DNA from 2 places in the Enterocloster clostridioformis genome. Region 2 is predicted to be linked to the other one. Evidence: riboswitches for the same ligand, from Rfam matches in the RefSeq annotation. Region 2 holds a riboswitch; the other holds the start of a gene.
The links. A riboswitch is a leader RNA that binds a small molecule or an ion and turns the genes downstream of it on or off. The one in region 2 is predicted to bind glycine.
Positions count from the first base shown of each region.

Region 1: it holds a riboswitch for glycine, as region 2 does, so the genes downstream of both, LA360_RS13615 (PTS sugar transporter subunit IIC) here and ltrA (group II intron reverse transcriptase/maturase) in region 2, are expected to answer to the same signal.

Region 1 covers NZ_JAIWZC010000001.1:2,699,279-2,714,161, reverse strand. Annotated here, with positions in the region: gene feoB (ferrous iron transport protein B) at 37-2,211, shown strand; gene LA360_RS13635 (Fur family transcriptional regulator) at 2,352-2,627, shown strand; gene LA360_RS13630 (DUF6110 family protein) at 2,753-3,085, shown strand; gene LA360_RS13625 (heavy metal translocating P-type ATPase) at 3,182-5,257, shown strand; glycine riboswitch at 5,501-5,582, shown strand; glycine riboswitch at 5,584-5,681, shown strand; gene LA360_RS13615 (PTS sugar transporter subunit IIC) at 5,873-6,901, shown strand; gene ltrA (group II intron reverse transcriptase/maturase) at 7,396-8,787, shown strand; gene ahpC (alkyl hydroperoxide reductase subunit C) at 9,041-9,604, shown strand; partial or broken gene LA360_RS13600 (FAD-dependent oxidoreductase) at 9,614-10,045, shown strand; gene LA360_RS13595 (thioredoxin family protein) at 10,192-10,467, shown strand; gene LA360_RS13590 (TetR/AcrR family transcriptional regulator) at 10,747-11,331, shown strand; gene LA360_RS13585 (ABC transporter ATP-binding protein) at 11,434-13,248, shown strand; gene LA360_RS13580 (ABC transporter ATP-binding protein) at 13,245-14,883, shown strand, end outside.
Region 2 covers NZ_JAIWZC010000001.1:3,550,951-3,565,833, reverse strand. Annotated here, with positions in the region: tRNA gene LA360_RS17925 (tRNA-Arg) at 2-78, opposite strand; gene LA360_RS17920 (DUF3881 family protein) at 409-1,281, opposite strand; glycine riboswitch at 1,596-1,739, shown strand; gene LA360_RS17915 (hypothetical protein) at 1,779-2,012, opposite strand; gene ltrA (group II intron reverse transcriptase/maturase) at 2,234-3,649, shown strand; gene gcvT (glycine cleavage system aminomethyltransferase GcvT) at 3,763-4,872, shown strand; gene gcvH (glycine cleavage system protein GcvH) at 4,941-5,321, shown strand; gene gcvPA (aminomethyl-transferring glycine dehydrogenase subunit GcvPA) at 5,375-6,742, shown strand; gene gcvPB (aminomethyl-transferring glycine dehydrogenase subunit GcvPB) at 6,739-8,172, shown strand; gene LA360_RS17885 (lipoate--protein ligase) at 8,298-9,326, shown strand; gene lpdA (dihydrolipoyl dehydrogenase) at 9,362-10,792, shown strand; gene LA360_RS17875 (SOS response-associated peptidase) at 10,917-11,510, shown strand; gene LA360_RS17870 (TRAP transporter large permease) at 11,806-13,107, opposite strand; gene LA360_RS17865 (TRAP transporter small permease) at 13,107-13,607, opposite strand; gene LA360_RS17860 (TRAP transporter substrate-binding protein) at 13,622-14,647, opposite strand; gene LA360_RS17855 (glycoside hydrolase family 31 protein) at 14,716-14,883, opposite strand, start outside.

The DNA.
Region 1 (14,883 bases), 850 kb from region 2:
AAATTTTCTCAATAAGAGAATGAGGAGGATATGAAAATGTCAATCAAAATTGCTTTGGCCGGTAATCCCAACTGCGGAAAGACCACGCTGTTCAACGGTCTTACCGGGTCCAATCAGTTTGTAGGAAACTGGCCCGGTGTCACGGTGGAAAAGAAGGAGGGCAAGCTTAAGGGGAATAAGGATGTCATTATCATGGACCTTCCCGGTATTTATTCACTGTCGCCTTACACGCTGGAAGAGGTGGTTGCCAGGAACTACCTGATTACCGAGCGCCCGGATGCCATCCTAAACATTGTGGACGGAACCAACCTGGAGCGGAACCTGTACCTGACCACCCAGCTGATGGAGCTGGGAATTCCCGTGCTGATGGCTGTCAACATGATGGATGTGGTTAAAAAGAGCGGGGACCAGATTAACATTCAGGCCCTGAGCAGGGAGCTGGGCTGTCCTGTGGTGGAGATTTCCGCATTAAAGGGTACCGGTATCATGGAGGCCGCCAACAAGGCGGTGGAGCTTGCAAGGGACAGCAGGGCGACTGCGGCTGTACACAAGTTCTCCGCCGATGTGGAGGCAGCCCTGGAGGAAATCGAGCGGTGCGTCGGCGGCAATGTGCCTGAGGCGCAGAAGCGCTTCTATGCCATCAAGCTGTTTGAACGGGATGACAAGATAGCGGCGCAGATGACCATGGTTCCGGATGTGGGAAGCATCATAGCGCGCATGGAGGATGCCGCGGACGATGACGCTGAGAGCATCATCACCAATGAGCGCTACACATATATCACATCCATTATTGGCAGGTGTTATACAAAGAAGAGCAGGGAGAAGATGAGCGTCTCCGACAAGATTGACCATATCGTCACCAACCGTTTCCTGGCGCTCCCGATTTTTGCGGCAGTAATGTGGGTTGTCTACTATGTTTCAGTTACCACCGTGGGTACCTGGGCCACTGACTGGGCGAACGACGGCGTGTTTGGGGAGGGATGGAGCCTGTTGGGACTGGAAGTGCCGGGCGTACCTGTTATTGTGGAGGGATTCCTCACGGCTGTCGGCTGTGCCGACTGGCTTTCCAGCCTGATATTAGACGGTATTGTGGCAGGTGTGGGCGCTGTGCTTGGCTTCGTGCCCCAGATGCTGGTGCTGTTTATTTTCCTTGCATTCCTTGAGTCCTGCGGTTACATGGCCAGGGTGGCATTTATCATGGACAGAATTTTCCGCAAGTTCGGATTGTCAGGAAAGTCCTTTATCCCCATGCTGATTGGAACCGGCTGCGGCGTTCCGGGCATCATGGCTTCCCGTACCATTGAGAATGACAGGGACCGCAAAATGACCGTCATGACCACCACCTTCATTCCCTGCGGAGCAAAGCTGCCCATTATTGCGCTGTTTGCGGGAGCATTGTTCGGAGGCGCTTCCTGGGTAGCGCCCAGTGCCTATTTCGTAGGAATCGCGGCCATCATCTGCTCCGGCATCATCTTAAAGAAGACAAAAATGTTTGCAGGTGACCCGGCGCCGTTCGTAATGGAGCTTCCTGCTTACCACCTTCCAACCGTGTCGAATGTTCTGCGCAGCATGTGGGAGAGAGGCTGGTCCTTTATTAAAAAGGCGGGAACCGTAATTCTGCTGTCCACCATTTTTGTTTGGTTTACATCCGGCTTTGGCTTTGTGGACGGACACTTTGGAATGGTGGAGGATTTGTCGGACGGAATTCTGGCGTTAATCGGCCAGGCCATTGCCTGGATATTCGCTCCTCTTGGATGGGGGAACTGGCAGGCTGCTGTGGCGGCCATCACAGGTCTGGTTGCAAAGGAAAATGTAGTCGGTACCTTCGGTATTCTCTACGGCTTTGCGGAAGTGGCTGAGGACGGAGCTGAAATCTGGGGAACACTGGCCCAAAGCTTTACAGCTGTCAGCGCGTATTCCTTCCTGGTGTTCAACCTGCTGTGCGCACCCTGCTTTGCGGCCATGGGCGCTATTAAGCGTGAGATGAACAATGCAAGGTGGACCTGGTTTGCAATCGGTTATCAGACTGTACTCGCATATGTGGTGGCGCTGTGCATATACCAGTTTGGCAGCTGGTTTACAACAGGAACCTTTGGAATCGGAACCGTCGTGGCAATTGCAGCCGTGGCCGGATTCATCTATTTGCTGGTAAGACCGTACAAAGAGAGCAATTCCCTTAATGTGAATGTAAAGACAAAGACAGCATCATAACAGCCCTGATGCAGGCGGAAATGGTCACTGGACAGTCCGGCTGCGGCAGGCCTGGGGGACAGATGTGTCCGGAAATGCTTGTGCAGGTATCTTCCGGACACATTCCGATTTGGCCGATTGCAGGTGAGGAGGGAACCGACATGTGGCAGAAGGAACAGGTGATAGACGAGTTTCAGAAGAGGGGAATGCGGATTACGCAGCAGCGCAGGATGCTCCTGGATGTTATTCTGGAGGGAAACTGGACAAACTGCAAGGAGATTTTCTATGAAGCGCGGAAACGGGACACGAAGCTGGGGATGGCCACCGTGTACAGGACTGTAAGCACGCTGGAGGAGATCGGTGTCCTGACTCGTTCTTATCAATATTCTTTTGTGTCTGATAAGGAAGAAGATACCCGGTCCCGGGAGACTAATTAAGCAAATGTTTACGTAAAGGATGTAACGTAAGATGAAAAATCACAGATTCTGGGCTTGGGCCATGGTATTCTGTCTGGCGATGACGGTTTACACAGGCTATAAGCATAAGTAGGAGGACAAAGAGAATGATTGATTGTTTTAAATGTAAGAAAATAGGTCTTTTCTTAGGCGGCGTTCTGTTCGGAACAGCAGGCGTGAAGATTCTGGGAAGTGATGATGCCAAGAGGTTTTATATCAATTGTCTGGCAGCCGGATTAAGGGCTAAGGACTGTGTGATGACCACCGCCACCAATATTCAGGAGAACGCTGAGGACATCCTGGCAGAGGCCAGGGAAATCAACGCGCAGCGCTGCCGGGAGGACGTATTTGAGGATGAAAGCGGGGAGGAAGCCCCGGAGCAGACCTCGGAAGATTTGAAGGAAGATGAGACAGCTTCTGCTGATACGGTTACAGCGTAATGTACAATCCGCCTGGGGAAGGATATCTCCGGGCGGTAATTTTTTCATTTACTGTTAAAATGTGTCTGAGTCAGTTGGGAAAAGGAGCCTGAAACAATGAAGTTTGTAATTAGACATGAGATAAGGGGAAGGGTCAGGGTTCATTTTTATCAGAAGGAAATGAGCATACGGCAGGCTGATTTGCTGCATTATTATCTCTGTACCCTTCCCGGGGTAAAGGATGTCAGGGTATACGAGAGGACAGCGGATGCCGCGGTGGTGTATGAGGGCAGCCGCGGGGAAATCCTGGAGGGAATACAGGGGTTTTCTTATGATAATGAGCGGATACGGGAGCTGGTGCCGAAGAACAGCGGCAGAGCCCTGAACCGTGAATACAAGGAGAGGCTGGTTCAGAAGGTGATGGCGCGGGCGTTTACCAAGTCCTTCCTGCCGCCGCCTGTCCGGGCCGTCTATACGGCAGTCCGCTCCATCCGGTATCTGCTGAAGGGAATCCGCTGTCTGCTCAGGGGGAAGCTGGAGGTGGAGGCGCTGGACGCCACGGCCATTGCCGTGTCTGTTCTGAGAAGGGATTTTGACACGGCTGGTTCTGTTATGTTCCTCCTGGGAATAGGGGAGCTTCTGGAAGAATGGACCCACAAAAAGTCAGTGAGCGACCTTGCCAGAAGCATGTCCTTAAATATTTCCAGGGTATGGCAGAAGGTGGACGGAACAGAGGTCCTGGTCCCTGTTTCAAAGATCCGGGAGGGAGACCTGGTAACGGTCCATATGGGAAATGTGATTCCTCTGGACGGCGTGGTCACTTCCGGGGACGCCATGGTGAACCAGGCTTCCATGACAGGAGAGTCAGCGCCGGTCAGGAAGGGGGAAGGCTCCTACGTGTACGCGGGAACAGCCGTTGAAGAGGGAGAGATTACCCTTCGGGTCAGGAAGGCGGCAGGCGACACCCGGTTTGAACGGATTGTGACCATGATTGAGGAGTCGGAGCAGCTTAAGTCCACGGCAGAAGACAGGGCAGCCACTCTGGCGGACGCGTTGGTTCCCTGGAGTCTGGGCGGAACCGTCCTCACGTGGCTGCTGACCCGCAATGTGACAAAAGCCCTGTCCATTCTGATGGTGGATTTCTCCTGCGCATTGAAGCTGGCCATGCCCCTGTCCGTGCTCTCTGCCATGCGGGAGGCCGGCAGCTACCATATTACGGTAAAGGGCGGCAAGTACATGGAGGCAGTGGCTGCTGCCCGCACCATTGTCTTTGACAAGACAGGAACCCTGACAAAGGCCAGGCCGCAGGTGGCGGATGTGGTGGTGTTCAATGGTATGAAAAAGGATGAGCTGCTGCGGATTGCGGCCTGCCTGGAGGAACATTTCCCCCACTCCATGGCCAACGCGGTGGTACACGAGGCAGTGAAACGCGGGCTGGTCCACAAGGAGATGCATTCCAGGGTGGACTACATCGTGGCCCACGGCATAGCAACCTATGTAGACCATGAGAGGGTGGTGATTGGAAGCTATCACTTTGTATTTGAAGATGAGGGATGCAGGATACCGGAGGATAAGAAGGAGGTGTTTGACAGGCTTCCTGTGGAATATTCCCACCTCTATCTGGCTATCGGCGGAAGCCTGGCAGCCGTGATCTGCATTGAGGACCCGTTGAGGGATGAGGCGGATGGGGTTGTCACCGCCCTTCACAGACAGGGAATCACCAAGATTGTCATGATGACGGGGGACAGTGAGCGCACGGCAGCCGCCATTGCCGGACGTGTGGGAGTGGATGAGTATTATTCAGAGGTCCTTCCCGAAGACAAGGCCCGGTTTGTGGACGAAGAAAAGAAGAAGGGCCGCAGGGTCATTATGATTGGCGACGGAATCAATGATTCGCCGGCACTGTCGGCCGCTGACGCGGGAATTGCCATCAGCGAAGGGGCTGAGATTGCCAGGGAGATAGCGGATATCACCATCTCTGAGGACAATCTGTTCCAGCTGGTGACACTGAGGGCCATCAGCCGGGGACTCATGGACCGGATTGACCGGAACTACCGGTTTGTCATCGGATTCAACCTGGGTCTTATACTCCTGGGAGTGGGAGGCGTCATAACCCCGGCCACATCAGCTATGCTCCACAATATCTCTACTCTGGCTATCAGCTTAAAGAGTATGACCAATCTTCTGGATTGATTTCTGGAGGCGCGGAAAGGGAAAATTTAAAATACACCCCCTCCTGTATTTTACAATTATCATGAGAATGGCAGAGAATAGATGGACATATGTTTGTTTTCTGTCATTTTTTTATGAAGAGAATTGTAATTAATGCATAAAAAATGAACATATTTTTTGTGAAAAGTAAACAAACTGAACATAGTTCTATTGCTTTTTTCTATGTTTGATGTTAAAATATAAACAAAGTTAATGACAGACCGGTTGATGAATTCGGGAGAGATTACCGTTGGGTAACGCCGAAGGGGATGCGCAAACTCTCAGGCAAAAGAATCGAATTCGGACGGGACTCTGGAGAAGGTCACTAAAATGTGAATACCGATGAAGCAACCGGCGGCATAGCAGCAGCCGCGTCAGGGAAACTTTCAGGTAAAAGGACAGAGGCAGACATCTACGCTACGTTTATGTCTGTCTCTGTTTTTTGCAATTTTGGGGACTTCTTCGTTACCTGCATTGCGAAAACTCTACCAAGGATATACCTTAGCTTAAGAGCTATCACGGCGGTAACGGCGGTCTGTGGTGGAAAGCGGCCAGGGCATAACTACGGAGAGCAAAAAACAGGAGGAACGTAGATTTATGACAATTATTACGGGGTTAGGATTACTATTATTGACGCTGGCAGCCTTTTCACTTTTCAGTATGAAGGCGCCCAAAGGATCAGCGGCCATGTCGGGAATGGCCAATGCGGCAGTTGCAACTTTCCTTGTGGAGGCTGTTCACAGGTACATATCCGGAGATTTGCTTCACTTGGCATTCCTTGGGGAAACAGGCACCATATCGGGCAACATGGGCGGCGTGGCAGCGGCAATCATGGTACCGATAGGCATGGGAGTGAATCCTGTGTTCGCGGTAGTTGCAGGCGTTGCCCTGGGAGGATACGGCATCCTTCCGGGATTTATCGCGGGATATGCAATTGGTTTCATCGCACCGTTTATTGAGAAGCATCTTCCGCCGGGCCTGGATTCCGTGCTGGGGGCTCTCCTGATTGCGCCGATTGCCAGATTCATCGCATTCCTGGTGGATCCGGCTGTGAATGCGGCTCTGGCACACATCGGCGGCATGATTACGGCAGCTACAGAGCAGTCGCCTATTCTTATGGGACTTCTGCTGGGAGGGGTCATCAAGATGATTTGTACGTCGCCCCTCAGCTCCATGGCCCTTACCGCCATGCTGGGGCTTACGGGACTGCCCATGGGCATTGCGGCCATTGCATGCTTCGGAGGCTCCTTTACCAACGGCGCCATCTTTAAAATGCTCCACTTCGGGGATAACAGCAACGTGGCAGCTGTTATGATGGAGCCGCTGACACAGGCCCATATCATAACAAAGCACCCCATACCGATTTATTGTTCCAACTTTTTCGGAGGAGGCTTTTCGGGAGTGGCCGCCGCATTCCTGGGCATAATCAACAACGCCCCGGGAACCGCTTCTCCCATACCCGGACTGCTGGCGCCCTTTGCCTTCAATCCGCCATTAAAGGTACTTATGGCGCTGCTGCTGGCTGCCATCAGCGGTACCTTGGCTGGAATCGTGGGAGCCATTGTCTTTAAGAAAAAGTATGATATGAAGCCGGAATTATCAGTCATTAATTCGTTTGAAGAGTAGAAACATAGCGTGGGAACAGCCAGATGAGAAAGCTTGTCTGGCTGTTTTTGTTTGGTTGTGCGCCTGGCGGCGCACGTTTCTAACGGGTGAAAGTCCTGAATCCACCTGGTAGCGGGAAGGATATAGCCGAAGGCAAGGGTGTTGCAGGTGACTGCAAATCTGAAGGAAGCCGGATGTGGGGAACGAACCCATGGGCAAACCTCTGGTCTGACGGACAGAAACCGTATAGAAGGCTGTACATGAGGGTAAGTCTGCAACACAAGATGAAGCCCGATAGCTACACGGAATCGTGTACAGTAAATGCGGCAGATAGATGGAGGGAAAGAAACGTGTGGTACCCAGGGAGGTCTGTACGGAATGCTCTGAAAGGAGTAACCATTGCCGAGAGGTAATGCTGAGCGTACAGAAGTCAGCAGAGGTCATAGTAGCTGTTTTCAGTGAAGGACCGAATCAATAGGAGTCTTTAGTACGACAGGGAAAGGAGGAATGGGCAGATGGGTACAGAAAACAGAGAAAGCTGCTCGCAAAGAGATAGCGCGGAACGCAAAGGGTATGTGAGAGCGCACCGCTCATTCAACCGGATATGGAAGGAAAGAGACAGTGCAGAGCCAGACATCTTAAGTAAGATACTGAACAAGGAAAATCTGAACAGGGCTTACAAAAGAGTGAAGGCAAACAAGGGAGCGCCGGGAGTGGATGGAATGACCATTGAAGCGGCGTTACCATGGCTGAGGGAGAATAACTATGAACTGGTAGAGAGAATCAGGAAGGGGAAGTATACCCCATCTCCAGTCAGGCGTGTGGAGATTCCGAAGCCGGAGGGAGGGATACGAAAGCTTGGTATCCCCACCGTAATAGACCGTATCATCCAGCAGGCAATGCTTCAACAGCTCATGCCAATCTACGAACCATTGTTCTCGAAAGACAGCTTCGGCTATCGTCCGGGACGAGGAGCAAAAGACGCCATTCTCAGGATAAAGGAGTATATCGAACAGGGATACACGAGGGCAGTAGTTCTCGACTTATCGAAATACTTTGATACGCTGAACCATACGATACTGCTGAACCTGTTGAGGAAACAAGTAAAAGACGAAAGAGTGGTGCAGATGGTGAAGCGGTACCTGAAAAGTGGAGTGATGGAAAACGGTGTTGTGACAGAAACGAAGGAAGGCTCCCCGCAGGGAGGAAATCTATCCCCACTCTTAGCAAACGCGTATCTGAATGAGTTCGACTGGGAGTTCCACAGACGGGGCGTACCGTGTATCCGCTATGCAGACGACATCGTACTGCTGGCAAAGAGCGAACGGGCGGCAGAACGACTGCTGGAATCCAGCACGAAATATCTGGAGGCAAGGCTGAAACTGAGAGTGAATCGGGAAAAGAGCCGAACGGTCAGTGTGTTCGCAATCCAAAATTTTAAGTTCCTTGGTTTTTGTTTTGGGAAGAACGGAACAGGGACCTATATCCGTGTCCATGGAACGTCATGGAAGAAAGCCAAGGAGAAACTGCGCAGGCTTACTTCCCGGAGCAGGTGCGGGAGTATCATCCGAACCAAGGAAAAGATAAAAGTCTACATGAGAGGATGGCTGAACTACTATGGGATAGCGGACATGAAGAAAAACATCGAAAGCCTGAATGGATGGTTGTACCGCCGGATACGGATGTGTATCTGGAAACAGTGGAAACTGCCCAAAACCAGAATGAGGAAACTCATAGGACTGGGAGTAGACAGCCATTATGCGGCAACAATAGCCTACGACCGCAAGGGATACTGGTTCAATGCCGGAAACAAGGCGGTCAACTGGGCATTAAGTAAAGAAAGACTGATAAACTGGGGCTTTTATGACTTAGCCGCAGCCTATCAGTCTCTGCACACCAACTATTGAAAGCGCCGTATACGAGAACCGTACGTACGGTGCTGTGAGAGGACGGCGGTTAATCACCGCCTCCTACTCGATTCCTAAAAAGAAATGATATTGATAATTATTATTAATATCATTTCTTGACAAATAAGGTCGTGACTGGTAAAATGTGATTTAGTTAGTCAAAACTAACAACAAAAGAGGCTTCCTGCTTCTGGAAAAGCGGGACAGGAGACAAGGCGGCAGTTAACCATCACAAATACAAGGAGGAAACAATATGTCATTAATAGGAAAAGAAATCAGCGATTTTACAGTACAGGCCTATGCGGGCGGAGAGTTCAGGGAAGTGAAGAAATCTGATGTATTAGGGAAATGGGCGGTATTTTTCTTTTATCCCGCAGATTTTACATTTGTGTGCCCCACGGAGCTGGAGGATCTGGCTGACAAGTATGAGGACTTCAAGTCAGCCGGCTGCGAGATATACAGCGTATCCTGCGACAGCCACTTTGTCCACAAGGCATGGCATGACGCATCCAAGACTATCCGGAAAATCAAGTATCCCATGCTGGCGGATCCCACAGGCGGGCTGGCCAGGGATTTCGATGTGATGATAGAGGCTGACGGAATGGCTGAAAGAGGGAGCTTTATCGTGAATCCGGAAGGAAAGATAGTGGCTTATGAGGTTATCGCGGGAAATGTGGGAAGGAATGCGGACGAACTGTTCAGACGTGTACAGGCATCCCGGTTTGTGGCAGAACACGGCGACCAGGTGTGCCCGGCAAAATGGCAGCCCGGGGCAGATACCTTAAAGCCAAGTCTGGACCTGGTGGGACTGATATAAACTCATTGCGGCCAGATCACCATTACCTCGGAGATTGTCAATTATCCGGGCGTGGAAAGGACCAGCGGTAGGGAACTGACCCGGTCCATGAAGGAGCAGGCGGAGGTATTCGGCGCTGAGCTTCTCATGGCAGAGGTGCTGGACATGGAACTGGAACAGGATGTGAAGGTGCTCCATACCACTGCCGGGAAGTACCGGGCGCTGGGCGTGGTGCTGGCCACGGGAGCCAATCCCAGGAAGCTGGGCTTTAAAGGTGAGAAGGAGTTCCAGGGCAGGGGCGTGGCATACTGCGCCACTTGCGACGGGGAATTTTTTGCCGGTCTGGAGGTATTCGTCATCGGAGGAGGCTTTGCCGCGGTGGAGGAAGGCATTTTCCTGACAAAGTATGCGAAGAAGGTGACACTGATAGTCCGGGAGGACGATTTTTCCTGTGCCAGGACCGCGTAAAAGACAGCCTCCTCCGGGACAGCGAAGGCAATGCGTTTTTATCGGATGAAATACGGCGGCAGCTGTCCGGCCTGTTTCCCGGATTTGAGAAAAGGGTCATCATACGGGCGGCGCTGGATGACAGTCCGCTGTCAGGAGAGATGAGCGGATTTTTAGGAGAATTGGAAGGACTGACAGACAGGATTTCCTGTATTCGTGAACATTTGGGCCCGGATGAAAGGGAGAGAAGGCAGGCTGCCGGACAGCTATTGCCGGCCTTCAGGCTGGAAAGAGAGGACGTAGATTTGATGCATTATCCGGAGCTGAAAAGGAAGTATAAAATCATGAGCGTTCCCTGCATGGTGATAAATGATACCCAGGTTTACTTTGGAAGAAAGAGCCTGGAGGAAGTGACGGAGTTATTGGGGAAGGCGTAGGATATCTCACAGCCTCGGCCTGCCCGGAGGAAGAGGCTGACGGCTCCGGACATGGCGCTGGAGTAACCTGATTCCCAAAGGGGTTTTGACGGTTTATTAGAGAAGTTTTTTCAAAATACTCAAAATACGGTTTAATGATAAAAGGTATCTGTTATATGTATTGACGGATGCCTTTTTTTGTAACATAATAACGATGTTATATAACAGTGTTATAGGGATGCATAGAGGGGGTGCAATGATCGGCATGGGGGTCCGGGACAACAGTACGGTTACTGCCATATTGGAGGCAGGAAAGAATTTCTCACATACGGATATGAGAAGGCGTCGCTCAGGAGGATCGCAAAGGAGGCATCGGTGACAACCGGAGCCATATACGGCTATTTTCCGGGAAAGGAAGCATTGTTTGACGCACTGACCTCGGACACGGCGGAGGAACTGCTGGCTCTGTACGATAAGGTGCACAGGGACTTTGCCGCGCTGCCTCCTGAACAGCAGCCGGCCCGGCTGAATGAGATTACAGAGCAGTACATACCCTGGATGGTGAATTATATCTATGACCATTTTGAGGTTTTTAAGCTGCTTCTGTGCTGCGGCGCGCCGGAAGCCAGGGACCGCTATTTTGACAGGCTGGCCGCAGTGGAGGAGCAGTCCTGCCGGGATTTTATAAAGACCATGGAATCTTTGGGGTATTCGGCTGAAGGGATGAGCGGCACGCTGATTCATATTCTGTGCAGGTCCTTTTTTCAGCAGCTCCATGAATTTGTGTCTCACGGCCTGCCAAGGGAACAGGCGGTTACCTGTGCTGTCACATTAAGCCGTTTTCAGCATGCGGGGTGGGTGCGCATCATGGAGTTGGATGAGTAAGGGATGGGGCTTGAGGGCAGAAAGCCGGAAGGCAGAAGCCTGACAGCCTTACTTTTAAAACAATAAGTTAGTTATAACTAACAAAAAAAGGAGGATGAAAAAGTGGATGGCAGCAGGAAACATATTATGACACGGCTTCCCGATACAGATAAGGTGACTTTGATGACCTTTGCGGGGAAGTATAAATACCTTACGGGGACAGGGTGCATTCTGTCGGGTATCAGCGCGGTTATAGCGCTGGTGCCGTATCTGTGCATGTGGAAGGTGATAAAGCTGGCTGTCCTGAACTGGCCGGGAGGACTGGCCGGCGGAACGCTGGTTTACTGGGGGTGGATGGCGGTGGCTTCCTCGCTCCTGAGTATGCTTATTTATTTTGGGGCCCTTATGTGTACCCATCTTTCGGCCTTCCGGACAGCCAGAAATATGAAGACGGCTGCCCTTCACCACCTGGCAGAACTGCCCATTGGCTATTTCAAAGGGACCGGAAGCGGAAAGCTGCGCCGTATCATTGACGACGGGGCAGGACAGACAGAAACATATCTGGCCCATCAGCTGCCGGATTTGGCAGGAGCATTGGTGACGCCTGCGGCAGTGCTGGTACTTCTTTTGGTGTTTGACTGGAGATTTGGTCTGATCAGCCTCATTCCCATGGCGGTGGGTACATTTTTCCTCAGCAGGATGATGGGGACGGGAATGGCAGAGTGCATGAGGCAGTACCAGAATGCCCTGGAGGACATGAACAACGAGGCCGTGGAGTATGTGCGTGGAATACCTGTGGTAAAGACATTCCAGCAGAGCATTTTTTCCTTTAAGAGCTTTCATGATTCCATCATGCGCTATAAGAACTGGGCTGTGAATTATACTCTGTCCCTCAGAATTCCCATGTGCTGCTATTCGGTCAGCATCAACGGCATATTTGCCGTTCTCATACCCGCGGGGCTTCTTCTTGCAGGGGATGCGGCGGGCGGTCAGGACTTTGTGACCACGGCCCTGGATCTGGTTTTTTACATCCTGTTTGCCCCTGTCTGCGTGACCATGATGGACAAAATCATGTGGACCAGTGAAAATACCATGGCTGCCAATGACGCCATGGAGCGGATACTGAATGTTATCAGGGAGAAGCCCCTTCCCGAGCCCGCTGTTCCCAGGAAGCCTGAAAATCACACGATTGAGATTAAGGACGTCTCATTTTCCTATAACAAGGACGGTGTAAATGCCCTGGAGCATGTGTCCCTTACTGTACCGCAGGGAGCCGCCACAGCTATGGTAGGGGCCTCCGGAAGCGGTAAGACCACTCTGGTCAGCCTGATTCCAAGGTTTTTTGATGTGGACCAGGGAAGCATATGTATCGGCGGGGTGGATGTGAGGGACATAGGGACAAAGGAGCTGATGAAGCAGGTCAGCTTTGTATTCCAGGACAGCCATCTCTTTAAGGACAGTCTGTTGAACAACATACGGGCGGCAAAACCAGAGGCAGATAAGGAGGAAGTCATGAGGGCCTTGAAGGCAGCCAGATGTGAGGACATCATTGAGAAGATGCCCCAGGGTCTGGATACGGTGGTTGGAACCAAAGGCGTGTACCTGTCAGGCGGTGAAATGCAGAGAATCGCACTGGCCAGGGCAATCTTAAAGGACGCTCCCATTGTGCTTCTGGATGAGGCCACGGCGTTTGCGGACCCTGACAATGAATATCTGATTCAGCAGGCATTTGAGAAGCTGGTGGAAGGCAAGACTGTGATAATGATTGCCCACAGGCTGTCTACGGTGTGCCGGGCCCACCGAATCTTCGTGATGGAGGAAGGCCGGGTGGCTGAACAGGGAAGCCATGATGAACTTCTGAAGGCCCGGGGGCTGTATGCAAGAATGTGGAAGGATTACCAGACATCAGTAGAGTGGAAGGTAGGTGGAAAGGCATGAGCAAGTATCTGCAGAAAAAATTCGCATTGAGCGAACAGGGAGGAAGGGATCTGACAAAGGCCATATTTTCCTGTGCTATCACCAATATGGGGCTGATATTCCCCATGGGCATCCTGTTCCTCTTCATGGAACGGCTTCTGGGCCCGTTAGTGGGGCTTCAGGCTCCTTCACTGGGAATGGCCGGGTATGTGGCAGTCTGCATTGTGCTGCTGGTTATAATATTCATTTTCTGGAGAATCCAGTATGACGCCACCTTTGTGGCATCCTATACGGAAAGCGCCAATATGCGCATTCGTCTGGCGGAGAGGCTCAGAACCCTGCCCATGTCTTTTTTTGGAAAAAGGGATATGGCGGATTTGACCACCACCATTATGGCGGACAGTGCGTTTATCGAAAAGGCATTTTCCCATTTTATTCCTGAACTCATAGGGGCCTTCATATCCACGGCGCTCATAGGAGTGTGTCTTCTGGCGGCTGACTGGCGGATGGGGCTGGCTGTGCTGTGGGTGGTTCCCGTATCCTTTCTTCTGGCAGCAGGTACAAGACCCATGGTGGACCGGGTAGAGCGCAGGCAGAAGGGAAAAAAAATCGCTGCTTCGGACGGAATCCAGGAGTGCATTGAGAATATCCAGGACATCAAGGCCAACAATCTGCAGGAGGAGTATCTGAGGGGGCTGGATCAGAAGATTCTGAACGTGGAATCCATCACCATACGTCTGGAACTGTTCAACGGCACCATGGTCACAGCGTCCCAGATGTTCCTGAAAGTCGGCATGGCTACCACAGTACTGGTAGGAGCTGATCTTCTGTCATCCCATTCCATCGGCTTTATGCTGTTCCTCATGTTTATGGTGGCGTCCACCAGGCTGTACGGACCTCTTACCGGCTGTCTGCAGAACCTGTCGGCTGTGTACTCTGCCTTACTGGTGGTGGAACGGATGAAACTGATTGAGGAGCAGCCTGTTTTGCAGGGAAGCAGGGAAGCTGTGTACGATGGATATGATATTGTATTTGACCATGTGGGATTTTCCTATAAAGACGGGGAACAGGTTTTAAAGGATGTGTCATTTACAGCGAGGCAGGGACAGGTGACAGCCCTGGTAGGGCCGTCGGGAGGCGGAAAATCCACCAGCGCAAAGCTGGCCGTCAGGTTTTGGGATATTGACAGAGGAAAAATTACACTGGGAGGCACGGATATCAGCGGGATAGAGCCGGAGACACTGCTGAGAAGCTTTTCCATTGTGTTCCAGGATGTGGTCCTGTTTAACAATACCATCATGGAGAACATCCGCCTGGGGCGCAAAGGCGCATCAGACCGGGAGGTGATGGAAGCGGCCAGGGCAGCCCAGTGTGAGGAATTCATCCATCGTCTCCCAAACGGATATGAGACGCGGATTGGGGAAAATGGTTCCGCCCTGTCCGGCGGGGAACGGCAGCGGCTGTCCATTGCCAGGGCCCTTTTAAAGAATGCCCCCGTGATCCTCATGGATGAAGCCACGGCGTCGCTGGATGTGGAAAATGAGACTCTGGTACAGGAGGCCATATCCAATCTGGTTAAGGATAAGACTGTGCTGATTATTGCGCACCGGATGCGGACTGTGGCGGGAGCAGACCGGATTGTGGTGTTAAAGGATG
Region 2 (14,883 bases):
CTGGCGTCCATGACAGGAGTCGAACCTGCGGCGTTCCGCTTAGGAGGCGGACCCTCTATCCTACTGAGGTACATGGACTTGTATAAAATTTTCAGTGTTGGGCGATTGCTCCAACAAGCCCTTAGGAGGCGGTCGCTCTATCCAACTGAGCTACGGAAACGTGTATTAAATTGTGTGTGACTTGCTACTTCATGTCCTCCAAAAAGTTTCCGTTGTAGTTTCTCTTAGGAGGCGGACGCTCTATCCTGCTGAGCTACAGAAACACAAATATAAGGCGGGCCGTATGATACTCATGCGGTCCGCCTTATATAATAACCCATGTGGTAAAAAAAATCAAGTCCTATTTTCAAATAACCACGCCCGGCGGTTCCAAATAACCACCACTGCTGCAACCATTCGGCACAGCCCCTAAAACACCACCGTACCCTGCATCCACACCTGCCCCTTAAAGCGCCGCCCTATCCGGGGTTCGCCCAGCAGGTCCTGCTTGTTGATGGCTACATGGAATACCATGTCGTTGCAGTCCAGCTTCAGGTCATATATCTCCTCCTTGGTAATCCGGTTGGTGTTTGTACTGATTTCCGTGATTTCTCCTATGACGGAGTACTGGTCACATTCTATGCCGCACGGCATGAAACAGGTTTCTATGATGGAGTAGACATCCTCATGGGCAATCCGCCTGGATACCATGGAATAGAGGTCTATGTCCTCTATGGTCAGTGTCTCTATGGCGTCCTCATCGCCGTGTTTGGCGGCTTCCAGGAGACTGCTGCGCTTTTTGGCTGCCTGCCGGGAGTCCTCGGCCTGTTTTTCCGTCTTATTGACCGGCAGCAGTACCTTTCCCTGGACTGCCAGGCCTGTAAGGGCTGCTCCCTTTGGCTGGACAGGCTGGCGGGCGCTGCTGCGCATCCTGTACTCCATGGAATTCTCCATGTAGAAAATCAGGGATATACCCACCCTGTATTCATCAAGAAGGCCTGCATAAGTTTCGCGCTCCGTGTGGCGCTGGATGGAACATTCCGCCTCTGAACTTACATCCGGGTTCTTGACATAGGGAAAATAATATTCACGGCTGAATGTTCCTTTGGGGCTCATCTCGCCTATCATGGCGACTCCTATGCCGGGAGCCACTTCCGTGCGCAGTTCACAGAGCCTGCTGCCTTCCTGTTCCGCCAGGTGGCCGGTCATCTCCGCTTCTTTTACCAGGCGCTTTAAAAGCTTCGCCATATCCTGTTTTTTCTGGTACATACTGAATCCTACTGTCCGCATAAACTTATGCATCTTGTCACCTTCTTTCACTCAAGATTTTGCACATCAAAAACCGTACTCATACAAGAATGAGGCCAAAGGAACCCCTTCGCCTCATCACCTTTGCTCATTATATACTACTTCATAGGAGATTACCAGTATTTTTTCTAAATAAACCGTAAAATATTCGTGAAAATAAGTTTGGAAAATAGGGCGAAAAATGCGATTAATGTGTTAAAATTAAAACGCTTTTTAGCTATTGACTGAAAATCCTGCCTGTGTTAGTATGGGATTAGCACAAGGCAAGCCGGTGGGATGTGCGTTTGCGGACAATTTTATATCATCGGAAGATGGATTCGGGAGAGACTGCCCATAATGTATGGAAGATAAAGAATACACGGGATACAGCGTATCAGTGTATAATCAGCATACAGAAGGCAGCGCCGAAGGGGAAGCGGAAAACTCTCAGGCAAAAGGACCGGATACCGGACGATACTCTGGAGAGCATAGCACCGAAGAAGCCAAATCTTTCAGGTCCAAGGACAGAGCGCATGAACATCTTTTGTTCGTGCGCTTTCATAGGTGCGCCCGGCGGGCGCACGTTCTAACGGGTGAAAGTCCCTGACCCGCCCGGCAGTGGGAAGGGTGCAGCCAATGGCAAGGGCGTCATCGTGAGGTGGGGTCTGAAGGAAGCCGGAGGCAAACCACTGGCCTGTAAAAGTTGTCCGGATAGGCTGTGAAGCGTGGATGAGGTTGCCTAACAAACTAAAGTCCAATAACTGCACGGAACGCCAGCAGTAAACGGGGCAGGTATAAGTGGGAAAGAACGTGTGAGTACCCGGGGAGGTCTCACGGACGTGAAAGTGGCGATAAAACATTCGCTGTCACGGAGTAAAGCCTGCCGTGAGAAGTCAGCAGAGGTCATAGTACCGGGCGGTCGCAAACGCACTGGGAAGGACTGAACAGTAGGAGGTGTCGTTACCAAATGGAAACCGGACATGGAATTAAGTACAGACAACTTCATATTGAGGACTACCTGCGAGAGATACCTGCGGAACAGGGAAGGGAAACAGGAGAGTACGCCCATGAAAGGATTACCGGGAACCCCGACACCAACACGGACTTTCGGACGGACAACCTGCTAGATACGATTCTTAGAAGCGACAATCTAAATGCCGCCTATAAGAAGGTCAAAACGAACAAAGGCGTTGGTGGGATTGACGGAATGCAGGTGGATGAACTTCTACCCTGCCTGAGAGAACACCAGTCCGAATTGGTCGAGCAGGTGAGGGAAGGCAAATACAAGCCAAACCCAGTCCGAAGGGTAGAAATACCCAAAGAGGAGAAAGGAAAAACAAGGAAACTGGGGATACCCACAGTGGTAGACAGGGTAATCCAACAGGCAATCGCACAGGAACTGACGCCCTTATATGAAGAACAGTTCTCTGACAACAGCATCGGATTCCGTCCCGGCAGAGGGGCGCATGACGCACTGGAAAGATGTAGGAAATATATCAACGAAGGATATGTCTACGTGGTCAGCATGGATTTACAATCCTACTTTGACACGGTGAACCACAGCAAGCTGATAGAGGTGCTGTCGAGGACGGTGAAGGACGGGAGGGTAATCTCGCTGATACACAAGTACCTGAAAGCCGGAGTAATGGAGGACGGAGGATTTCACGCAACGACCGAGGGCGTGCCGCAGGGAGGCCCGCTAAGTCCCTTATGTGGAAATGTCATGCTGAATGAGTTGGACAAGGAACTGGAGCGCAGGGGACACAAGTATGTGAGGTATGCGGATGACTGCCTGATTCTGTGCAAAAGCAGGAAAAGCGCAGAGAGGACGATGGAAAACATTGTGCCATTCATCACAGGAAAAGTGTTTCTGAAAGTCAATCTTCAGAAAACGACAGTGAGCCACGTCAGCAAGATAAAATACCTGGGCTACGGCTTTTACCGGCATAAAGGGAAATGCCGCATGAGGATACACCCGAAGTCGGTGGCAAAAATGAAGAACCGGATACGGGAGCTGACAACCAGAGGGAACAAATGGAGCAATCAGGAGAGGGAAGAAAAACGCCGAAGCTATGCAAGGGGATGGATTAACTATTATCGATATGCAGACATGAAAAGCCTGATGGAACAGACGGATGAGTGGCTGCGCCACAGAATCCGAGCGGTGTACTGGAAACAATGGAAGAAGGTACGCACAAGATATAAAATGTTGCGGGCGTTACATTTACCAGAGTGGAAGGTGCATGAGATGGCGAACTGCCGAAAGGGAGTGTGGAGAGCGGCGGGAATGCTCAACTCGGCACTCACCAAAAGAATCATAGTGGACAGACTTGGTTATCCCGATATGACTGCCCACTATCTGAAAGTCCGAGTAAACTATTGAACCGCGTAGTACCGAACGGTACGCTACGTGGTGTGGAAGGGGAGGTTAAAATCTCCCCTATCCGATTCTGTTATTGTTAAGGACCAGACAATTTCATGAAGGAGGTAATGATTATGGGAACAGAAGCAGCAGAGGAGGTTTTGTTAAAAACACCTCTCTACGACACGCATGTAAAGTATAAGGGCAAGATTGTACCTTTTGCAGGGTACCTCCTGCCGGTACAGTACGAGACAGGCGTCATCGACGAGCACATGGCGGTGCGTACCAAATGCGGTCTTTTTGACGTGTCACACATGGGGGAAGTGATTTGCAAAGGACCGGATGCCCTTAAGAATCTGAACATGCTCCTCACCAATGACTATACGGTCATGGCGGAGGGCCAGGCCAGATACAGTCCCATGTGCAATGAACAGGGCGGCGTGGTGGATGACCTGATTGTGTATAAGGTTAGGGATGACTGCTATTTTATCGTGGTGAACGCTGCCAACAAGGATAAGGACTATGCATGGATGAAGGACCATCAGTCAGGGGACGTTGTTTTTGAGGATATTTCCTCCCAGGTGGCCCAGCTTGCCCTCCAGGGACCAAAGGCAATTGATGTGCTTAAGAAGGTGGCGAGGGAGGAAGATATTCCTGAAAAGTATTATACCTGCCTTTTTGACCGCATGGTGGGCGGCATGAAATGCATCATTTCAAAGACCGGTTATACCGGGGAGGACGGAGTGGAGATTTATCTGGCTCCGGAGGATGCGCCTAAGATGTGGGAACTGCTCATGGAGGCCGGAAAGGACGAGGGCCTGATTCCATGTGGTTTGGGCGCCAGGGATACCTTGAGGCTGGAAGCAGGCATGCCACTATACGGCCATGAGATGGACGATACCATTTCTCCCAAGGAAGCAGGATTGGGAATCTTTGTGAAGATGGATAAGGATGATTTCATCGGAAAACAGGCTATCCAGGATAAGGGACCTTTAACCAGAAAGCGTGTGGGATTAAAGGTAACCGGCCGCGGCATCATCAGGGAGCACCAGCGGGTCTACATAGGAGAACAGCAGGTGGGTATGACCACCTCCGGCACACATTGCCCGTTCCTGGGATATCCGGCAGCGATGGCCCTGATTGACATAGGGTTTAAGGATCCGGGAACAGCGCTGGAAGTGGATGTCAGGGGACGCCGTGTGGCCGCGGAGGTAGTGAAGCTGCCATTTTATAAACGGCAGTAATTCAGCGGATATAAAAATCAAGATTTAAAAATATAATAGAGAACAGCATGTTCAAGGAGGTATTTAGAATGAATTTTCCAGAAGATTTAAAGTATGTAAAGTCACATGAGTGGGTAAAGACCCTGGAGGACGGCACGGTTTTAGTGGGAGTATCTGATTATGCACAGGATGCTCTTGGGGATTTGGTATTTGTAAACCTGCCGGAAGCAGGGGACGAGGTGACAGAGGGAGAGCCGTTTGCTGATGTGGAATCCGTAAAGGCTGTATCCGATGTGTATTCACCGGTAAGCGGCACGGTGGCAGAGATTAACGAGGCCCTGCTGGACGCGCCGGAATCCATCAACGAAGCGCCTTATGAGGCATGGTTTATGAAGGTGGAGAATGTAACCGGCACTGCTCAGTTAATGAGCGCGGCAGAGTATGAGGAATATGTGAAGACCCTGGATTAAGGGATTCAGGTCCGGGAAGGTATTCCATCCCATGAGAGGTGAGGTGAGATTATATGGGAAGTTATGTACCAGGTACGAAGCAGGAGCAGCAGGAGATGCTTCGTGAGATTGGATATGCCGGCTTTGAGGAGATGTTCTCCCATATACCGGATGAGGTAATGCTGAAGGAAGAGGTCAATATCCCTTCAGGACTCAGCGAGCAGGCAGTTAAAGGAAGAATGGAGGACATAGCCGGTAAGAATGTTGTGTTCCGCCATATTTTCAGGGGGGCAGGGGCTTATAACCACTACATACCTTCCATTGTTTCAAGCGTGGCATCAAAAGAGGAGTTTGTTACTGCCTATACGCCCTATCAGGCGGAAATCAGCCAGGGCATCCTCCAGTCCATATTTGAGTATCAGACCATGCTCTGTGAACTCACAGGAATGGACGTCTCCAACGCATCCATATACGACGGTGCCACGGCTGCGGCGGAAGCCATTGCCATGTGTAAGGAGAGAAAGAAAACCACAGCTTATATCTCTGCGGCTGCAAACCCGGGCGTCATCAAGGTTATGAAAACATACTGCTTTGGCAGCAATACAAAGGTTGTCATGGTTCCGGAAAAAGACGGGGTAACGGATGCGGCAGCACTGGAAGAGATGCTGAAGGCAGACCCGCAGTCCGCCTGCTTCTATGTACAGCAGCCCAACTATTACGGCAATGTAGAGGACGGAGACGCCCTGGGCCGTATTGTCCATGAGGCCGGCGCCAAGTATATCATGGGCTGCAATCCCATGGCTTTAGCTGTCATGAAAACCCCGGCGGAGTACGGAGCGGATATCGCTGTGGGAGACGGCCAGCCCCTTGGCATGCCTCTGGCGTTTGGAGGACCTTATCTGGGCTTTATGACTGCCACGGCAGCCATGACCAGGAAGCTTCCGGGCCGGATTGTAGGCGAGACAGCCGATAACCAGGGCCGCAGGGCGTTTGTTCTTACCCTTCAGGCCCGTGAACAGCATATACGCCGTGAGAAGGCCAGCTCCAACGTGTGTTCCAACCAGGCATGGTGCGCCCTGACTGCCTCTGTATATATGACAGCCATGGGAGCAGACGGTATGGCTAAGGCAGCGGGCCAGTGCATGTCCAAGGCCCATTATCTCAGGGATGCATTGAAGGAAGCAGGGCTTGAGCCAAAGCATGACTGTGAATTTTTCCACGAGTTCGTTACCGTAAGCCCGGAGGGCAAGTGTACGGACAGCGCCCACATCTTAAGGGCTCTGGAAAGCAGGGGAATCCTGGGTGGACTGCCGCTTTCCGACAGGGAAATCCTCTGGTGCGCTACTGAGATGAACACCAGGGAAGAGATGGATGAACTAGCCTCCGCTGTACGGGAGGCGCTTCACAGGGAATGCGGACAAAAGGAGGTGTGCGGTTCATGAAACTTGTATTTGAAAAAGGGTCAGCCGGGAGAAAACTGGATTTAATCAGTCCCTGTGACGTGCCCCAGGTATCTTTTGAGAAAGCACATATCCGTGAGAAACAGCCCCGCCTTCCGCATATGTCGGAAAATGAAATCAGCCGCCATTATACGGAACTGGCAAAGCGTTCCCACGGTGTCAACGACGGTTTCTATCCTTTGGGTTCCTGCACCATGAAGTACAACCCCAAGGTGAATGAGGAAGCAGCCGCCTTAAGGGGATTTAGAGGAGTCCATCCGCTGCAGCCTGAGGCTACGGTGCAGGGTTCCATGGAAGTATTATATCTGGCAGAGAAATATCTCTGCGAAATCACGGGCATGGACGCAATGACATTCCAGCCGGCGGCAGGCGCCCACGGTGAGTTTACGGGACTGCTTTTAATCAAGGCATATCATGTCCATCACAATGATGCAAAGCGTACCAAAATTATTGTTCCCGACTCTGCCCACGGAACCAATCCGGCCAGCGCTGCCATGTGCGGATACGACGTGGTGAGCATTCCGTCCAGGGAGGACGGCTGCGTGGATTTGGAGCAGTTAAAGGCAGCGGTAGGAGATGACACGGCCGGCCTGATGCTGACCAACCCCAATACCGTGGGATTATTTGACAAGAACATTCTGGAAATAACCAAAATCGTACATGATGCAGGCGGACTGTGCTATTATGACGGAGCCAATCTGAACGCGGTTATGGGCATTGTGCGGCCGGGTGACATGGGATTTGACGTGGTCCATCTGAACCTGCACAAGACATTCTCCACACCCCACGGCGGCGGCGGACCGGGAAGCGGTCCTGTGGGCTGCAAGGAATTCTTAAAGCCCTTTATACCCGGCGTACGTGTGGAGAAGGAGGAGGATGCATATCACTTTGTGAAGGCGCAGGAATCCATTGGGGATGTGAAGATGTTCTACGGCAACTTCTTGGTGGTGGTTAAGGCATTGTCCTATATCCTGACCCTTGGAAAGGAGGGCATACCGGAGGCTGCCCGCAACGCGGTGCTGAATGCCAACTATATGAGGGTGAAGCTGTCGGATGTCTATGACATGGCCTACAGCGAGACCTGCATGCATGAGTTCGTCATGAGTCTGGAGAAGATGAAACACGACAAGGACGTGAATGCCATGGATATTGCCAAGGCACTTCTGGACTACGGCATTCATCCGCCGACCATGTACTTCCCGCTGATTGTACATGAGGCGCTGATGGTGGAGCCTACAGAGACAGAGTCCAAGGAGACCCTGGATGAGGCAATCGAGGTATTCCACAAGATTTATGAGCAGGCTCTGGCTGATCCTGAGGCACTTCACAGCGCTCCTCACCTTACACCGATTGGAAGACCGGATGAGGTTACCGCGGCCCGCAAGCCGGTACTGCGCTATACCTGGGAATGATGAAAATGAAATAGGACTGCCTGGACAGCCGGCATGTCCCTGGTTATGCACGGATATCCGCTATATCTGTTCATGGCCGGGGAAGGGGCTGCCCAGGCAGCCTTTCTATAAGAATGGAGACTGACATGATAAACAGACTTGTGTGGATGGAGACAGATAATACATACCCCTACCGGAATCTGGCCATGGAGGAGTACATGACCCTTCATGTTCCTCAGGGCACCTGCATTCTTTACCTGTGGCAGAACCGCCATACGGTGGTGATAGGAAAGAACCAGAACTGCTGGAGGGAATGCAGGGTGAACTTCTTAGAGCAGGAGGACGGTTATTTGGTGCGCCGCCTCTCAGGGGGAGGCGCGGTGTTCCACGATCTGGGGAATCTGAATTTTACATTTATTGTAGGCGCTGAGGATTACGATGTATCGCGGCAGCTGGACGTGATACTGGAGGCCGTAAGGAGCCTGGGAATCCATGCGGAAAAGACAGGGCGCAATGATATCACCGTGGAAGGACGCAAGTTCTCCGGCAACGCGTTTTACAGAACAGAGGACGGCTGCTACCACCATGGTACCATACTGATACGGGCGGACAAGGAAAATATGTCCCGGTATTTGAATGTATCAAAAGAAAAGCTTGCCTCCAAGGGCGTGACCTCTGTAAAGTCCAGGGTGGCCAATTTGTGCGAGTTTAAGCCTGACATCACACTGGAGGAAGTGAAAGCGGCCCTGGTGGAGGCATTTTCCAGGGTTTACGGACAGCCTGCCGTGAGGATGAAGGAAGAGGAGCTGCCCAAGCCGGAGATAGACGCCCTGACAGAGAAATTTGCTTCCTGGCAGTGGAAATACGGAAGGAAAATTCCCTTTGAGTACGAAATGGAAAAGCGGTTCCCGTGGGGCAATATACAGATACAGCTACATGTGGATGAAGGCGTGATACAGGACGTGAATGTATTCTCAGACGCCATGGACCAGGAAATGTTTGGGGCGCTGGCAAAACAGCTGAAGGGCTGCGGCTATGCGGAGGAGGATATATGCGCAGCGGTGGAAGCCGTGGGACCGGACGCGTTTCAGGCAGAGGAACAAACCGGTACGGATGTACCGCAGTCACGCCAGATCAAAGAGGATATCAAGGCCCTTGTGAGGGAATCGCTGTAAACACAGAACATAAATGGAAGAGAGGTTAAGTTTATATGGCTGACAAATTTGATTTGGTGGTGATTGGCGCGGGGCCGGGCGGATATGAGGCTGCCGTCGAAGGGGTTCAAAAGGGAATGAAGGTCGCTCTGGTGGAAAACCGCGAACTGGGAGGCACCTGCCTGAACCGGGGATGCATTCCCGCCAAAACAATACTCCATACAGCAGAGCTGTACCATGAATTACAGTCAGGGCCATCCATTGGCCTGACGGCCCGGGAACCGGTGATTGACATGGAAATGGTCCAGAAACGGAAAGACGAAGTGCTGGAACAGCTGAGAAAGGGCATTGCCTCCCTCATGAAGACCAACAGGATTTCAGTCTTTTACGGTACGGGAACCATATTGGACAGGGAGCATGTGAAGGTGGCGCTGTCTGGGGAAAAGACAGGTGAAAAAGCAGAGGAACAGCCGGACGGACAGAAACAGGACCAGGTTGTCCTGGAAACAGGTCATATTCTCATTGCCACTGGTTCTGTTCCGGCATGCCCGCCCATACCGGGCTCATCCCTGCCGGGAGTGGTCACCAGTGACGGACTGCTGGACAAGAAGGATTTGTTTGAACATCTGATTATCATAGGCGGCGGAGTAATCGGCATGGAATTTGCGTCTGTGTACAGTTCACTGGGCCATGGAGTGACTGTAATCGAGGCCCTGGACCGCATTCTGCCCACCATGGATAAGGAAATTGCCCAGAACCTGAAGATGATAATGAAGAAAAGAAACGTGGATATCCATACAGGGGCAAAGGTGGAGGAGATCCTTCGCACAGAGGATGGAGCCGGACTTATATGCCGCTATGTGGAAAAGGACAAACCCTGCGAGGCCAGGGCGGACGGCATCCTTATCGCTGCGGGGCGCAGGGCTTATACGGGCGGTCTTATAACAGACGAGAGCAGTCAGGAAGTGAAGGATATGGCCATGGAACGGGGGCGTATTGTCACGGATGAAACATATGAAACCAGCGTACCGGGCATATATGCCATAGGAGATGTGACGGGCGGCATTCAGCTGGCCCATGCAGCCACTGCCCAGGGCAGAAACGCGGTGGCGCACATGGCAGGAGAGAATATGGTAATCCGTACGGATATCGTTCCGTCCTGCGTGTATACCAACCCGGAAATCGGCTGCGTGGGAATCAGCGCGGATGAGGCCAAGGCCAGGGGAATAGAAGCCGTGACAAAGAAGTATATAATGTCTGCCAACGGAAAATCCATTCTGTCCCAGCAGGAGAGGGGATTTATAAAGGTGGTGGCGGATAGTGATTCACACCGCATCCTGGGCGCCCAGATGATGTGTGCCAGGGCCACGGATATGATCAGCCAGTTTGCGGTGGCTATAGCCAATGAGCTGACGCTGGAGGATATGGCTAAGGTTATTTTCCCGCATCCTACGTTCAGCGAGGGGATATTGGAGGCGGTGAGGTGACGGGTGTGAAGGCTGTGTCCCTGCTGAATGCCTGCATTGATTTTAAAGGGTTTGGGTATATAATACAGTAGGCGGACAAAATGCCGCCGCGGAAACTTAATACCCGGGAAAGGGCAGGAATATCATGTGCGGCAGATATCATTTCAGCGCGGAATTATTAGATGAGATAAGGGACTTAACAGAACAGAAGGACTGGAAACTGGAGCTGGGAGTGCTGGATAGGGACATCCATCCGGGCGACACGGCTCCGGTCATTACGGCGGCCGGGGACCAGGGCGGGAGCCTTAGGGCCTGCAGGCAGAAGTGGGGATATCCCGGGCCGGGCGGAAAGGGGCTGGTTTTTAATGCCAGGTCAGAGTCTGTGTTTGAAAAGCGGATGTTCCGGAACAGTGTGAGCCAGCGCCGGGCTGCGGTCCCTGTTTCATGGTTTTATGAGTGGAATAAGAATAAAGAGAAATTTACATTCACTAAGGAAGGGAGCCGGATTCTGTTTCTGGCCGGATTTTATGGCAGGTATGAGGACGGGGACCGCTTCGTTATACTGACTACCCAGGCCAATGCATCCATGGCCCCTGTCCACAGCCGTATGCCTCTGGTTCTTGAGAGGGAACAGGTCAGGGAATGGATTCTGGACAGCAAAAAGACAAAGGAACTGCTGGGGCAGGAACCGCCCCGGCTGGCAAGGGACTGTGAGTATGAGCAGCAGACCTTGTTCTGAGACGTATACGGCATGAAGCTATGAGGCGCCTGCTTTTGACATGGGTCTGAAAGGAGGCGCCTGCTGTTTCGTTTTATGGAAGTGGTCAGGGAACCGTTAAGGAATGGAAAAGGATTATCTTTCAGGCATCAATAAATCCCGGTGCTCAAGCACATACTCCGCCACTGCCATAGTGCCCGGTCGCGGTCCTTCATGCCCCGCGTTTCCCGCTGATACGTTTACGGATTGGATTTTTATATTGACTGTTTCATCTCAAAATGCTGTGTTACATACTAAAATGTATCTTATGTTTCCACTAAATTAATCCCATCAGGCTGGGTACTCCCAGTGACAGCGCAGGTATATAGGTAACAGCCAGCAGAAGGAGGAACAGTACAGCAAAGTAGGGCAACAGCGTTTTGGTCACCTGCTCGATACTGATTTTGCTGATACCGCAGCCCACGAACAGTACGGAACCAACAGGCGGCGTGATGTTGCCCAGGCACATATTGAAGATTAACATGACGCCGAACTGAATGTCAGTCATTCCTAAGCTCTGGGCGATAGGAAGGAAGATAGGGGTGAAAATCAGGATAGCCGGTGTGATATCCATGAACATGCCCACAACCATCAGAATTATGTTCATCAGCAGCAGAATCACGTATTTGTTGGTGGAGATGGACATGATGCCCTCGCTGATAGCTGCCGGGATTCCCGAGTACGCCATGACAAAGGACATGGCGGAGGAAGCGGATATCAGGAACAGGATGATGCCGCTGGTGCATGCGCTGCTTACCAGAATCTTCATAAAGGACTTCACGGTAAGGCTCTTATAGCAGATAGAGAGAATCAGGCAGTAAAGCACGCAGATACCAGCGCCCTCGGTGGCAGTGAAGATGCCTCCCACGATACCGCCGATAACAATGATGATGAGCAGCAGGCTGGGGATGGCTTCCAGCGTCACTTTAACAGCTTCCTTGGCGGGTGTGCGGCCGGATACCGGATATTTATGCTTTTTGGCGTAAATAAAAGCCACTACCATGGAACCAACTCCCATCAGGATGCCGGGAATGTATCCGGCCATGAACAGGGTGGATATGGACACGCCTCCCGCTACCGTGGAGTACACGATAAATGCGCTGGTAGGGGGAATCAGGAGTCCGGTGGGGGCTGAGGCAATGTTTACTGCCGTGGCAAAAGCCGGGTCATAGCCCTCATCCTTCTGGATAGGGTAGATACAGCCGCCCATGGCTGATGCGGCCGCCACGGAAGAACCGGACAGCGCGCCAAAGAGCATGTTGCCCACGATATTGGCCTGGGCCAGGGAACCTGGAATCCAGCCCACGAACAGCTTTGCGAAGTTTACAAGGCGTCTGGCGATACCGCCGTTGTTCATGATGTTGCCGGCCAGGATGAAGAGGGGGATGGCAAGCAGGGAGAAACTCTCCACGCCGCTGTTCATCTTCTGCATGGTGATGAATGTAATCTGGTCCCAGGACAGGCTGGAGATGGCAGTTACGATGGATGCGATTACGATGCTGACGGAGATTGGGCAGCTGAGGAACAGCAGAATGCCAAATACCGCAAACAGGATGACTGTTGTAAGTCCGATACTCATTACTCATTCCCTCCTTCGATGGTGATTCCGGTTACATCCTCATAGATATTGATAATCTGTGCCAGGATGATGAACAGTCCGGAGATGGGCGCCATGGCGTATACCAGGCTTCTGGGAATTCCCAGCAGCGCGGAGAATACCTTCTGGGCGCTTAATGCAAGCTTGAATCCGCCTAGGGTGATGACAAAGATGGCAAAGAGCAGAATCAGCACATCGATGACTGTCATCAGAATCCTGCGTCCTGCCGGGCTTAAGCTGTCACGCACCAGCACCAGGCACATGTGCTCCCTGGTGATAAAAGCATAGGCAGCGCCGATGAAACCGGTCCAAATCAGAAAGTAGCGCACCAGCTCCTCGGTAAAGGCGGCCGGGCTGTTGAGCACGTAGCGTGTAAATACCTGGTACAGGACCAGAAGGGTCATGACGGACAGCAGCACGGTGGCTATGCCGGCCAGAAGACGGGTCATCCACTTTTTGATGACAGATAATATTTCATTCATGTGATTACCTCCCCTTATTCTACCGAATCAATGATGTCAAGCAGTTCCTTTACACCCGGATACTGTGCGCAGTATTCGTTAATCATACCGCTTGTGGCCTGGCGGAACGCATCCTTGTCAACATCATTCACGAATTCCACTCCCATCTGGGTCGATGCTTCCTGGATGGCCTCATCAATGGCGGCATCCCATGCAATCTTGTGGCTTTCTGTGGATTCGTGGGCTGCTTCCAGGATGATTTGCTGGTCCTGCGGGCTGATGGTTTTCCATACCTTGGCGCTCATGACCATTACATCCGGAATCATGGCGTGCTGGTCCGTGGAGTATACCTTGCAGATTTCACCGTGCTTGCCGGTGGTAAGGGCCGTTTCATTGTTCTCTGTGCCGTCAATGATGCCGGTCTGGAGAGAAGTATATACATCGCCGTAGGACATGGCTACCGGGATACCGCCTAAGGCCTTCATCATATCGGTCTGGGATTTCATGTCCTGCACACGAATCTTCAGGCCCTTTAGGTCGGCAGGCGTGCGGATTGCCTTGTTCTTGGTGTAGAAGGAACGGGCGCCTGAGGTGTAGTAGGTCAGGGTTACGAATCCGTCGTCCGAGGAGGACAGGAAGAAATCCTGCATCTGACCGGAATCCATTACATGATAAAAGTCTTCCGTATCGTCAAAGATATAGGGAAGGCCAAAGGCATGGTAGGATTCATTATAGGTGGCAAGGCCAGGCGCGGATACCTTTGTCATGGAAATGACACCGGCCATCAGCTGTTCCATGTTCTCATTCTCAGAACCCAGCTGGCCGTTTGGAAGGATGCGCACCTGGATTCTTCCGTTTGTCCGTTCCTCCACCTTGTCTGCAAATTCTGTCATTGCAATATGTACCGTGTGGGTCTCGCTGAGGCCGTGAGCCAGAGTAAGCACCATCGGATTTTCCGCGGTGGCTTCCGTGCTGGTCTTAGCGCCGCTCTGGGCGCATCCGGTGAGCCCCAGTACAGCCAGACTCAAAGCCACTGCCATTGCTGCTGCAAATTTTTTCATTTTCCATATCCCCTTTCTATATAGCGGCTTCCCCTCTGTAAGCGGGAGGGGAAGCGTATGCTCTCTTTTTACATACCAATCAGGTCAAACTGCTCAAAGGATACAATCACCTGATAATCCTTCTTAGGATTAGGGTATTTAATCTGAACGGACTTAAGCCTCTGGCTGTAATACCATCCGCAGTCCGCCTCCTCGAATTTTCTCCTGTGGAGGAAATGAGGAATGGTCTGTCCGTC